4 regions of the Rhizobium sp. BK529 genome follow, and region 1 is predicted to be linked to each of the others. Evidence: riboswitches for the same ligand, from Rfam matches in the RefSeq annotation. Region 1 holds a riboswitch; each other region holds the start of a gene.
The links. A riboswitch is a leader RNA that binds a small molecule or an ion and turns the genes downstream of it on or off. The one in region 1 is predicted to bind cobalamin.

Region 2: it holds a riboswitch for cobalamin, as region 1 does, so the genes downstream of both, metE (5-methyltetrahydropteroyltriglutamate--homocysteine S-methyltransferase) here and bluB (5,6-dimethylbenzimidazole synthase) in region 1, are expected to answer to the same signal.
Region 3: it holds a riboswitch for cobalamin, as region 1 does, so the genes downstream of both, cobU (bifunctional adenosylcobinamide kinase/adenosylcobinamide-phosphate guanylyltransferase) here and bluB (5,6-dimethylbenzimidazole synthase) in region 1, are expected to answer to the same signal.
Region 4: it holds a riboswitch for cobalamin, as region 1 does, so the genes downstream of both, nrdH (glutaredoxin-like protein NrdH) here and bluB (5,6-dimethylbenzimidazole synthase) in region 1, are expected to answer to the same signal.

The regions. Positions count from the first base shown of each region.
Region 1 covers NZ_JACIAU010000001.1:1,340,613-1,343,906, forward strand. The annotation lists gene FHX08_RS06855 (MFS transporter) at 1-941, opposite strand, end outside; cobalamin riboswitch at 1,097-1,288, shown strand; gene bluB (5,6-dimethylbenzimidazole synthase) at 1,330-2,031, shown strand; gene FHX08_RS06865 (MFS transporter) at 2,049-3,294, opposite strand, start outside.
Region 2 covers NZ_JACIAU010000006.1:31,932-35,225, reverse strand. The annotation lists gene metE (5-methyltetrahydropteroyltriglutamate--homocysteine S-methyltransferase) at 1-1,813, opposite strand, end outside; cobalamin riboswitch at 1,914-2,119, opposite strand; gene FHX08_RS27720 (heavy metal translocating P-type ATPase) at 2,160-3,294, opposite strand, start outside.
Region 3 covers NZ_JACIAU010000001.1:739,423-742,716, forward strand. The annotation lists gene FHX08_RS03610 (chloride channel protein) at 1-776, opposite strand, end outside; cobalamin riboswitch at 984-1,377, shown strand; gene cobU (bifunctional adenosylcobinamide kinase/adenosylcobinamide-phosphate guanylyltransferase) at 1,722-2,231, shown strand; gene cobW (cobalamin biosynthesis protein CobW) at 2,236-3,282, shown strand; gene cobN (cobaltochelatase subunit CobN) at 3,292-3,294, shown strand, end outside.
Region 4 covers NZ_JACIAU010000006.1:35,259-38,552, forward strand. The annotation lists gene metE (5-methyltetrahydropteroyltriglutamate--homocysteine S-methyltransferase) at 1-476, shown strand, start outside; cobalamin riboswitch at 634-860, shown strand; gene nrdH (glutaredoxin-like protein NrdH) at 1,124-1,345, shown strand; gene nrdI (class Ib ribonucleoside-diphosphate reductase assembly flavoprotein NrdI) at 1,359-1,760, shown strand; gene nrdE (class 1b ribonucleoside-diphosphate reductase subunit alpha) at 1,739-3,294, shown strand, end outside.

The DNA.
Region 1 (3,294 bases):
CCAAAGGCGTTGTAGGTGCGCATGGCTGCGAATTTCGAGCCCATCGAGCCGAGCGCGCTGATGAAGGTGATCGAGCCCGATTGCAGCGGCGTCAGGCCGAAGCCGAGCTGCAGCATCAACGGCATGAGGAAGGGCAACGCACCGAGGCCCATGCGGAAATTCGAGGCACCGAGGATCGAGGCCCTGAACATCGGATAACGGAACATCTTGGGGTCGAGCAGCGGATGCCGCGTGCGCCTGGCATGGATGAAATAGAGGATACCGGAGACGATGCCGACGGCGACGGTAATATAGCCGTAGACCACGGGAACGGCCGGCAGGCTGATGACCGAGACGCCAAAGACGAAGCCGGCAAAACCTATCCCTGAGAGGAAGAAACCTCGAAAATCCATCGGCTTCGGGCTGCGCGGCTCGATCGCCGGGAGGAAGCGGGTGACAAGGATGATGCCGATAATGCCGATCGGCACATTGATCCAGAAGATCCAGTGCCAGCTCAAATAGGTCGTCAGGAAGCCGCCGATCGGCGGGCCCATGATCGGGCCGATCAGCGCCGGAATCGTCAGCCATGCCATGGCATTCACCAGCTGGTGACGTGGCGTGCCGCGCACCAGCAGCAGGCGCCCGACCGGCGTCATCATCGAGCCACCGGCACCCTGTATGAGGCGGGAAACGACGAAGGCGGCGATCGAATTGGAAAAGGCGCAGGCGACGGAGCCGACCATGAAAACGAAGATGGCCAGGCGGAAGATGTTGCGCGCGCCGAAGCGATCCGACATCCAGCCGCTGACCGGAATGAAGATGGCAAGCGCCACGAGGTAGCTCGTTACCGCAAGCTTCAGCGCGATCGGCGAGGTGCCGATATCGGCAGCAATCGCCGGCAGGCTGGTGGCAATCACGGTCGAATCCATCTGTTCCATGAACAGGGCGACCGCAAGGATCATCGGCGTTAGACGGGACAAAGGCCAACCGGGATGCAAGGAGACAGGATTCGGCGCGCCAGCGGCGTCGATTGGATTTGATTTTCGTTCTAGGCCAGCATTTTCAACCTGTCCACGAAATGAATGTCGCATGCCGCTTGCTGCCGTGGCGTTTCCGCGCCATAGATCGCCCGTCAGGTGCCCGCTTTCACAAGCGGGAGAATCGGGAATCCGGTGCGAGACCGGAACGTGCCCAACGCTGTAAGGCCGACGCCCGCCGCCCAACGACGCCACTGGCCGCAAGGCCGGGAAGGCTGCGGCGAAGCGAATGACGCCAAGTCAGAAGACCGGCCTGACAAGATAGACCCAACCCGCGCGGACGGCGGGCGGTTGCGTTGTTGGGGATTTGACGATGCGACCCATTGATGATGCCGTTTGTCCGGCATCCAGTTTTTCTGCGGCCGAACGCGAGGCTGTCTATCACGCTATCATGACGCGGCGCGATGTGCGCAGCCAGTTCCTGCCCGATCCCTTGCCGGATGATCTCGTCACGCGATTGCTGACGGCAGCCCACCACGCGCCCTCGGTCGGCTTCATGCAGCCGTGGAATTTCATCCTGGTGAAAAACGCCGAGGTCCGGGCGCGGGTGCGCGATGCCTTCGCGAAGGCCAATGAGGAGGCGGCCTTGATGTTTACCGGCAAGCGACAGCAGGCATATCGCTCGTTGAAGCTCGAAGGCATCGTCGAGGCACCGCTCGGCATCTGCGTCACCTGCGATCCCACGCGCGGCGGCAGCGTGGTGCTAGGGCGCACGCATAATCCGCGGATGGACAGCTATTCCACCGTCTGCGCTATCCAGAACCTGTGGCTTGCGGCCCGTGCCGAAGGCGTCGGCATCGGCTGGGTCAGCATATTCAGGGAGGGCGATCTGAAGGCGATCCTCGGCATTCCCGATCATATCGAAGTCGTGGCTTGGCTCTGCGCCGGCTTCGTCGACCGGCTCTATGACCAGCCGGAACTGGCGGTCAAAGGCTGGCGGCAGCGGGTGGCGCTGGAAGAGCTGGTTTATCACGACGGCTGGGGGCAGGTGCAAAGCGAGGCCGCGCCGGTTTGAGCCGGCGCGGGTATGTGTCATTCGGCGGGCTGGGTACTGCAATCCCTGGCGCAGGCGGGTGCCTTCCGATGGCCAAAAGTAAGGAAACTCACAACAGCGAGAAGCCAGACGCCGATCGCTCCATAGAGCATGACGCCGCCAAAGCCCGCGACCAGCGCATCATGGACCGTCTCGGCCGGAATATCGGGCAGGGCGGCGATGTTGCCGGCGGATATCCGTTCGGCAAGCAGGCGCAGCTCGCCGGCACCCATCGAGTTTGGCAAGGCATTCTTCAGATTGGAGAGCACGCCGCTGTAGAGGATGAAGCCCATGACGGCGATGTTGATGGCGAGCGAGATCATCCGGGCGCTCATGTCGATGCCGGAGGCCATGCCTGCGCGGTCGCTGGAAACCGCACCGGTCGTCGTGTTGGTGACCGGAGTGTTGGTGAAGCCAAGCCCGATGCCGGCAAAGAGAGCACCGGGCAGCATCGTCAGCCAGCTTGGCGCGGCGGCAGCACTGCCTGACTTCATCAGCAGGAAGCCGAGCCCGATAGTAAAGAGGCCGCCAGGAATGATGATGCCAGGTCGGTAGCGCAGCATCAGCCGTTCGGCCAGCGGCGGCACGACCAGCGTCGGCAGCGTATAGGCCAACAATGCGATGCCGGCGGCCATACTGCCGTAACCGAGGCCGGCTTCATACCAGATCGGCAGGTAGATCATGAAGGGCCAGAAGCTGATGTTCATGGCAGCCGACCCGATGATCGCGCCCGAGAAGGCGCGGATGCGGAAGACCGAGGCATCGAACATCGGCCGCGGGTTCAGCCGCTCGGCAATGATGAAGGCAATGAGACTTGCTGCGGAGAGGGCGATGATGCCGAGTGCGGCGGGACTGGCGAAGCCCAGAGCCGGTCCTTGGGTGATGAAGAAGGCAAGACAGAAGACAGACAGCGAAAGGGTGGCAATGCCGACAATATCGAGCCGGCCTGCGCCGGGATCGCGCGATTCCTCAATGCCTGGCAGAGCGAGCGCTATGGTTACGGCAGCCAGCACCGCATGGATGAGGAACACCCATTGCCACCCAGCGGCCGCCACAATGGCAACACCGATGATCGGACCGAAGCCGAGGCCGAGGCCGAAGATGATGCCCCACCAGCCGAAGGCTATGCTGCGAGCGCGGCCCTCCTGGAATTGATGGGACAGGACGGCTACCTGGCAGATCAGCATCACGCCACCGCTCATGCCTTGCAGAAAGCGGGCGGCAATCAGCAGAGAGGCATTCTGT
Region 2 (3,294 bases), on a different contig from region 1:
TTTCGAGATCGAGCACCTCATCGAGGATCGCCAGCGCAATCTGCCGGCTGACATCCGCACGGGAGAGATCGTCGCGCACGAAGGACCAGTTGAGGATCGTCACTGGACCGGTCAGCATACCCTTGACCGGCTTTTCCGTCAGCGACTGCGCGTAACGCCACCACTCCACGGTCATCGGTTTCGGCCGAGAAACATCGCCGAAGATGATCGGCGGGCGAACATAGCGCGAGCCATAGCTCTGCACCCAGGCATGTTGCGTGAAGGCGAAGCCGGAAAGCTGCTCGCCGAAATACTGCACCATGTCATTGCGTTCGAACTCGCCGTGGACGAGCACGTCGAGGCCTATTTCCTCCTGCCAGCGGATCGCAGCCTTCGTCTCCTTTTTCAGAAAGGCATCATACTCCGTCTCGCTGATGATGCCTTTGTTGAATGCAGAGCGAGATTTGCGCACATCCGACGTCTGCGGGAAGGAGCCGATCGTCGTCGTCGGGAAGAGCGGCAGGCGAAGCTTGCGCTCCTGCAGGCCGGTCCGCTCAGCAAAGGCGCTGGCCCGCCTCGTCATCACCTCGTCGATCGCACCGACCCGCTGCCTGACTTTCCGATCATGCACACGGGGGGATGCAGCACGCGAAACAACGGCCTGCGAGGCCGCCGCGATCACCTCAGAAGCCTTGCTGGCGTCGCCGAGCACTGCAAGTTCGCCAAGCTTCTGGGTGGCGAAAGCGAGCCACGACTTCAGCTCCTCATCCAGTCCGGTTTCCAATTCCAGATCGATCGGCACATGCAGCAGCGAGCAGGATGGCGCAATCTGCAGCCGATCCGCGCCGAAACGCTGAAGGAGCGGCTCGATTATTTTCAGGATCGCGGCCAAGTCCGCCTTCCAGATATTGCGTCCGTCAATGACGCCAAGCGACAGCGTCAGGTCGGCGGGCGCCTTAAGAAAGGCATCGATCTGCTGCGGAGCGCGAACGAGATCGACGTGCAGGCCGGCAACCGGCAATGCAAGCGCCGTCGGCAGGTTGTCGCCGATTTCGCCGAAATAGGTGGCGAGCATGATCTTCAGGTTCGGCACAAGCTCATGCAGCGCGCAGTAGACATGCTGCAGTGCTTCCTGTTCTTCTCTTGAAAGATCGAGCACGAGGCATGGCTCGTCGATCTCCACCCAATCGGCACCTGCAGCACTCAGTTCCGCCAACACCCGCGTATAGACTGGCAACAGGCGTTCCAACAGGCGGATCGGCACAAAACCTTCCTCGGTTCCCTTGGCGAGTTTCAGGAAAGTGACCGGACCGAGAATGACCGGCCGGGTGTGGATACCAAGCGTCTTCGCCTCGATAAAGGCATCGAGCGGCCTGTTCGCCGTCAGCGCGAAGGATTGATCGGGACCAAGTTCCGGCACCATGTAGTGATAGTTCGTGTCGAACCACTTCGTCATTTCCAGCGCTGGCGCGCCATGGCCATGATGGTGCTGATGGCCGCAATCGGCATGCGCCTCATCGCCGGTCGAGCCGCGCGCCATGGCAAAATAGGTATCGAGTGAAACAGGCCCGCCTTTCCAGCCATAGGCCGAAGGAATGGCGCCGACCATGACGGCCGTATCGAGCACATGATCATAAAGCGAGAAGTCATTGGAGGGGATGATCTTGATCCCCCTCTTTTTCTGCAGGGCCCAATTTTCCGCCCGTAGCTGCTTCGCGACGTCGAGAAGCGCACTGGCCTCGGATTTGCCGGCCCAGTAGCTTTCCAGAGCGAATTTCAGTTCGCGGTGCTTTCCGATCCTCGGAAAGCCGAGATTTGCAGTCTTGATGCTCATTTCCTTACCCCGAAGGTTATGGGCAAGGCTGCGGCGGACGCAAAAGCAGACGGACGCGGGGCGCTGTCTCGCAAAAGCGGCGCACCGGGACACCCCGCCCGTGGACGTTATCAATCGCGGCAGGTCTCCTGGCTCGCGGGTCATCAACATCGTCCAGTCTTCCCAGGCGTCTTCCCAGTGACGTCGAAGGACGGTGTCTATCCGCTTACAGTTGCGGGGGCAGCTCCGGTCTTGGCGATGGCCGCACCGAATTCCCTCTTAGCCCCGGATCGGCAGATCCAGAGAACCACGATGCGTCAAGCATGCACGTGCCGTATCCGATCGTCAAGATGATATAAAGAAATCTTTATGTCTTTATCTGAAGCAGACGGAGTGCGTTCATCGTCACCAGCACGGTTGCACCCGTATCCGCAAGAATCGCCGGCCACAGGCCGGTAATGCCGGCAATGGTGGTGATGAGGAACACCGCCTTCAGCCCGAGAGCCATGCTGATGTTCTGCATGATATTGCGCATGGTCCGCTTCGAAAGCTCGATCATGCGCGCCACATCGCCTACACGCCCATGCAGCACCGCTGCATCGGCTGTTTCCAGCGCCACATCGGTAGCGCCGCCCATGGCGATGCCGACATCGGCTGCTGCAAGTGCCGGCGCATCGTTGATGCCGTCACCGACCTTGGCGACGAAGAGCCCTTCCTTCTTTAATTCGCCGACAATGCGCTGCTTGTCCTGCGGCAGCAGCTCGCCACGCCAGTCGATACCAAGATCGCCGGCAACGGCGGCTGCCGTACGCTTGTTGTCGCCGGTCAGCATGATGGCACGCACGCCGGCCGCCTTCAGCGTCACGAGACCACTTTTTGCATCCTCGCGCGGCTCGTCGCGCATGGCGATCAAGCCGCCAGCGACGCCATCGACGAGCAACACCGAAACACTCTTGCCCACGCCGTTCAGCGCAGCGACCTGCTCGTCCTGCTCAGCATTCAGCGCCCCACGCTCGCGCGCTGCCGGCGGCGACAAAAGATCAAGCACCTCGCCACCCACCTTCCCGGTCATCCCCTTGCCGGGCAGCGCTTCGACTTCGAAAGCCGGCGGCACAGGCACGCCATCGGCCTTGGCGCGATTGAGGATGGCAAGCGCCAGCGGGTGGCTGGAGCCCTGTTCCAGGACCGCGGCGCGCGATAATACCTGCGCCTCCGAGCGACCATAGGCAATGATATCGGTCACCTGCGGCTTGCCTTCGGTCAGCGTGCCCGTCTTGTCGAAGGCGACAGCCGTCACCTTGCCGAGCGATTCCAGAACCGCCCCACCCTTCATCAGCAACCCGCGACGCGCGCCCGCCGAAAGCGAAGCGGCAATCGCCGCCGGAGTGGAGATAACAAGAGCACAAGGGCAGCCGATCAGCAGGATCGCAAGGCCCTTATAGATCCATTCGCCCCATGCCGCTCCCATCAGCAGCGGCGGCAGGACCGCGACCAGAGCCGCT
Region 3 (3,294 bases), 600 kb from region 1:
GCGCAGAAGGCGCCAAGGGCGATCGCCGGCACGTAATCGGCCGGCTGGACAGCGCCGAAACTGCCGACATCGATGACGAAATCGCTGCCGGCCAGCAGGCGGGCAACCAGCGTGGCGACGAGGGCTGCGACGACGACCGGCGTCAGCGAGACGATGGCATAGGTGCCGATGATGAGTTCGAACGCGTAGAAGGCGCCGGTCAGGGGCGCATTGAAGGCGGCGGCGATGGCGCCGGCCGCACCGCAGCCGACGAGAATGCGAAGATCCGCTCGGCGAAGCTGCAGCTTCAGTCCGAATTTCGAGGCGATGCCGGCGGCAAGCTGCGTATAGCCGGCTTCGAGACCGACGGAGGCGCCGAAGCCGTTGGAGACGACGTTCTGGACGGCCACGAGGATGCTGTCGGTCAGCGACAAGCGGCCGCCATGCAGCGCATTGGCCTCGATCGGGTCGACCATCGGCTTCTTGCGCCACTTGGCGAGAATGAAGATCAAGAGGCCAAGCAGGATGCCGCCTGCGAAAGGCGCCGTCATCAGCAGAAACTGATTGTCGATCTGCGAAGCGCTGAGCCGGGTCTCGGTCGCGATCCCGAAGATCAGCTTGTGCATCTCCTCGGAGATAAAACTCATGGCGCTGACCGCCAGTCCTGCAGCGATGCCAACCAGCGCGCCAGCAAAGACCAAGCCCATTTCGCTTTGTCTTACGAGGGCACGCAGACGCCCCAAATCGAAAATGGTGGTGAGGGGCCGGAAGCGGCGGATATCCATTCGGGAGAGCATCATAGGAGAACTAGGCGGCAGGAGGAACGGTCAAGGTGACGGGCGGCATCCGCATGCTTGCCAATTGCGGCAAAATACCGGCCGAGCAGTAAAGTTTTTATGACGTAAGTTTTTGAATAAACACGATAATCTTGGTAGTGTAAGTCGAGATGAACGGCTTTGGCTCGTTGCACGGCAATTGACATGGGGGTTGCACGCGCCTAACCATGAAACCACATAATGGATGGTTCCGGATCGGCCTTACGCCTTCCGGATGAAAAGGGAATGTGACGGGGCGGACCCAAGCCGGGCGCCTTCATCACAGCCGACCCCGCGACTGTAGAGCAGTCAGGGTCTTCCGGCCGGCATTTGGGCCGTTAAGCTGACAGCCTGCGTGGTGCAGGCGGGCAGAGCGGGCAAGTGCCGGAAAAGCCACTGGAAATGCATCGTGATCAGCCGAGGCAGGACGCCTCTATTTCTACGAATCGTCCGCCTTTTCACGAGACGCAGCCGGGAAGGCGAGGCAGATCCGCTGGCACGATCAGGGGCGACCGCATCAGGTCGCCCCGGTCGCGGCCGATAACTGCGAGCCAGGAGACCTGCCATCTGTGCCGGGCATCAAGCCCAAATTGGGCATTTGCCCGCTGCCAGCACGGAGGTTGTCTTGGCTGAAGGATATGGTTCGGCACTGCGTCGTGTGGTGCGCATGGGTTTCCCCTTCTCCCCCGCGGGTAGAAGGTGGCCCGAAGGGCCGGATGAGGGGACCTCGGGACGTGTTGTTTTCTCCCCCCTCGTTCCTGTGCTTGCAGGAATACAGCCACCGCGCGTCTGCGCCGTGAATGAATCAGCGCTATCGCAGAATGAGTCTCTCCCGCCCAAGGACTTGGGCAGGCTGGATTCCTGTGACAAGCACAGGAATGAGGGGTGTGGGGAAGGCCGTGCCCATCCTCAACGGTCGGTGTCGTTATGACCGTCACCTTCATCCTCGGCGGCGCACGCTCCGGCAAATCCCGTTTCGCCGAAAACCTCATCACCACAGGTGGCCTCGAGCGCCATTACATTGCCACCGGTCGCGCCTGGGACGAAGAGATGCAGGCACGCATCATCAAGCACAAGGCCGATCGCGGCCCGTCCTGGACTACGCATGAAGAGCCGCTCGATCTCGCCGAGCGCCTTGCGGCCATCGATGCAGAGGGCAGGGCAATCCTCGTCGATTGCCTGACTTTATGGCTTACCAATCTGATGATGGACGGGCGCGATATCGCCGCCCAGTCTGCCGCGCTTGCCGCATTTCTTCCCACGGCAAGGGCACAGCTCGTCATCGTTTCCAATGAAGTCGGGCTCGGCATCGTGCCTGACAATCGCATGGCGCGGGAGTTTCGCGACCATGCCGGCCGATTGCACCAGATGATCGCGGCTTCGGCCACAGATGTTTATTTTATCGCAGCGGGTCTGCCGCTGAAAATGAAGGGTTAGTTCCATGCAGCAGAAGATTCCCGCAACCGTCATCACCGGCTTTCTCGGCGCCGGCAAGACGACCATGATCCGCAACCTGCTCACCAATGCCGGCGGCAAGAAGATCGCGCTCATCATCAATGAGTTCGGCGATCTCGGCGTCGATGGCGACGTGCTGAAGGGCTGCGGCGCGGAGAACTGCACCGAGGACGACATTATCGAGCTCACCAATGGCTGCATCTGCTGCACGGTCGCCGACGATTTCATTCCGACCATGACCAAGCTTCTGGAGCGCGACCAACGCCCCGACCATATCGTCATCGAAACGTCGGGCCTCGCTTTGCCGCAGCCGCTGGTCGCCGCCTTCAACTGGCCGGATATCAGAAGCGAAGTCACCGTCGACGGCGTCATCACGGTGGTCGATAGCGCGGCTGTTGCCGCCGGCCGTTTTGCCGACGATCACGATGCCGTCGATGCGCGCCGTGTCGAGGATGAATCGCTCGATCACGAAAGCCCGATCGAGGAGCTCTTCGAGGATCAGCTGACCTGTGCCGATCTGATCGTGCTCAACAAGACCGATCTCATCGACGCCGACGGCCTCGGCCGCGTGAAGAGCGAAGTCGCCTCGCGCATTGCCCGCAAGCCCGTGATGATCGAAGCCAGGAACGGCGAGGTGCCGGCAAGCGTGCTGCTCGGCCTCGGTATCGGCACGGAAGAGGATATCGTCAACCGCAAATCCCATCACGAGCTGGAGCATGAGGATGGCGAGCCGCACGACCACGATGAATTCGACAGTTTCGTCATCGAGCTTGGCGCTGTCTCGGATACCGCCGGTTTCGTCGAGAAGCTGAAGGGTATCATTGCCGAACACGACGTGCTGCGCTTGAAAGGCTTCATCGACGTTTCGGGCAAGCCCATGCGCCTGCAGCTGCAGGCCGTGGGTGCCCGCATCGACCAGTATTTCGACCGCGCCTGGGCCCCGGGCGAAGCGCGCAACACGCGCCTCGTCGTCATCGGTCTGCACGAGATGGATCAGGACGCGATGCGCAAGGCGATCGAGGCGCTCATCTGAGGACATCGAATG
Region 4 (3,294 bases), on a different contig from region 1:
CCGCGCTTCGTGAAGGCCTGCCGCTGCGCAAGGCGGACTGGAATGCCTATCTCGGCTGGGCGGTCGAAAGCTTCCACCTCTGCGCGTCCGGTGTTGCCGACGAAACGCAGATCCATACGCATATGTGCTACTCGGAGTTCAACCAGATCATCGATGCCATTGCGGCGATGGATGCGGATGTGATTTCCATCGAAACCTCTCGTTCCAAGATGGAATTGCTGGAAGCTTTCCGAAGCTACAAATACCCGAACGAGATCGGTCCAGGTGTCTATGATATCCATTCGCCGCGCGTTCCCGACGTCGACGAGATGACGGAGCTTTTGACGCTGGCGCGTGAATGGCTGACGGATGGGCAGCTCTGGATCAATCCCGATTGCGGCCTGAAGACCCGCAAATGGGATGAGGTGCGCCCGGCACTCGTCAACATGGTTGCCGCTGCCAAGGCGCTTCGGGCAGCCGCACCGATTCGGCGGTAGGAAAACGGAGGGCCGACAAGACTTCGGCTCTCCTTAATCCCCAAATGGCATTAGACATGGCTTGATTAATCCACTGTTAACCATGATCGGACCTTTATCTAGTACCTGACGCAAGGGAAGGCACAACAAGCCGTTGATCGTTCCTTCTCATTGGGCTACTACATATAGCGTTCAAGGTTCTCCTGATTCGCAAGGATTAGGGGCTAAGATGGGAATACGGTGCGTTTCGCCATGACGGCGCGACAAGGCCGGAGCTGCCCCCGCAACTGTAAGCGGCGAGCAACTGTCCGATTTCAGGTCACTGAGGCATGAAGCTTTGGGAAGACTGGGGCAGGGTGCTTCGACCCGCGAGTCAGGAGACCTGCCTTGAACAAAAAGTCCACGGGCGGGGTGTCCGGAAGGTCGCGTATTATGCAGGCGGATCAAATCCACGCTTGCAGCGCTGCCCCGGAATGCCCGATGAACACTTAGGGGTTGAAGTCATGTCGAGGGCATCAAAACCGCCGCCCGCGCAGATCCTGCATGGAAGGGTGTTCGGCGTGTAAAGCGCCAACTTTATCAGATCAATATCAAACGTTGCCTCGGACGCCGCAAGGCGCCCGATCCCAGTATTGCGTCCGTAATCCATTGATATCACGAGGGACATGATGAGCGTTACCGTTTACAGCAAGCCTGCCTGCGTTCAGTGCACAGCTACCTACCGCGCCCTCGACCGTCTGGGCGTAGACTATGAAATCATCGATATTTCCGAGGATGCAGACGCGCTCGATCGCGTGCGCGGCATGGGGTACATGCAAGTCCCGGTCGTCGTTGCCGGCGAGAGCCACTGGGCGGGTTTCCGTCCCGACATGATCAGCGCACTCTCCTGAATGGAGAAGAGCGATGGGCCTGATCGTCTATTATTCCAGCCGATCTGAAAATACCCATCGTTTCGTCGAGAAACTGGGACTGCGCGCGGCGCGCATTCCCCTCGGCGCTGAAAATATCCAAATCCGCGAGCCCTACGTGCTGATCTCGCCCACCTATTGCGGGGACGGCGGCAAGGGCGCTGTGCCCAAGCAGGTGATCCGTTTCCTCAACGATGCGGATAACCGCTCCAACATCCGCGGCGTGATTGCTGCGGGAAACAGCAATTTCGGCGAGACTTACGGGCTTGCCGGCGACGTGATCTCGCGGAAGTGTCAGGTGCCGTACCTCTATCGGTTCGAGCTTCTGGGCACTGCCGAGGATGTCGCCAATGTCAAAGACGGGATGGGACGATTTTGGACACGGGAACAAATCTGACGCGGGATGCGAGTGCAAAGCCGGTAAAGGCAATGGAAGCGCTGGATTATCATGCGCTGAACGCGATGCTGAACCTCTATGACGACGAGGGCAAGATCCAGCTCGACAAGGACCGCATGGCGGCCAAGCAGTATTTCCTGCAGCATGTGAACCAGAACACGGTGTTCTTCCATAACCTCCGGGAGAAGCTCGATTATCTGGTCACGGAAGGCTATTACGAGCAGGAAGTGCTCGACCAGTATTCCTTCAATTTCATCCGCGACCTGTTCGATCAGGCCTATGCCAAGAAGTTCCGTTTCCCCACTTTCCTCGGCGCCTTCAAATATTACACCAGCTATACGCTGAAGACCTTTGACGGGAAGCGCTATCTCGAGCGCTACGAAGACCGCATCTGCATGGTGGCGTTGGCGCTTGCCAGAGGCAATGAACAGCTTGCTCGCGATCTGATGGAAGAGATTATCACCGGCCGTTTCCAGCCGGCAACGCCGACCTTTCTGAATGCCGGCAAGAAGCAGCGCGGCGAGCTCGTCTCCTGCTTTCTGCTGCGTGTCGAAGACAATATGGAATCGATCGGCCGCTCCATCAATTCGGCGCTGCAGCTTTCCAAGCGCGGCGGCGGCGTGGCGCTGTCCTTGACGAACATTCGCGAGGCGGGTGCGCCGATCAAGCAGATCGAGAACCAGTCCTCCGGCATCATCCCCGTCATGAAGCTACTTGAAGACTCGTTCTCCTATGCCAACCAGCTCGGTGCCCGGCAGGGCGCGGGTGCGGTCTATCTCAACGCCCATCACCCCGACATCATGCGATTTCTCGATACCAAGCGCGAAAATGCCGACGAGAAGATCCGCATCAAGACGCTGTCGCTCGGCGTCGTCGTGCCCGATATCACCTTTGAGCTCGCCAAGAACAACGAGGATATGTACCTCTTTTCGCCCTATGACGTGGAGCGGGTCTATGGCGTGCCCTTCACCGAGATTTCGGTGACGGAAAAGTATCGCGAGATGGTGGCGGATGCCCGCATCACCAAGAAGAAGATCAAGGCGCGCGAATTCTTCCAGGTCATTGCCGAAATCCAGTTCGAGAGCGGCTATCCCTACATCATGTTCGAAGACACGGTGAACCGGGCAAATCCGATTGCTGGCCGCATCAGTATGAGCAATCTCTGCTCGGAAATCCTGCAGGTGAGCGAGGCGAGCGAATTCAACGACGACCTTTCCTACAAGGCGATGGGCAAGGATATTTCCTGCAATCTCGGCTCGCTGAACATTGCCATGGCGATGGATTCATCAGATTTCGGCAAGACGATCGAAACCTCGATCCGCGCGCTGACGGCCGTATCCGATATGAGCCATATCTCCTCGGTACCGTCGATCGAGAAGGGCAATGACGACAGCCACGCGATTGGCCTCGGCCAAATGAACCTGCATGGTTATCTCGCCCGCGAGCGTATTCATTACGGTTCGGAAGAGGGCGTCGATTTCACCAATATCTATTTCTACACGGTCACCTATCACGCGCTGCGCGCCTCCAACCG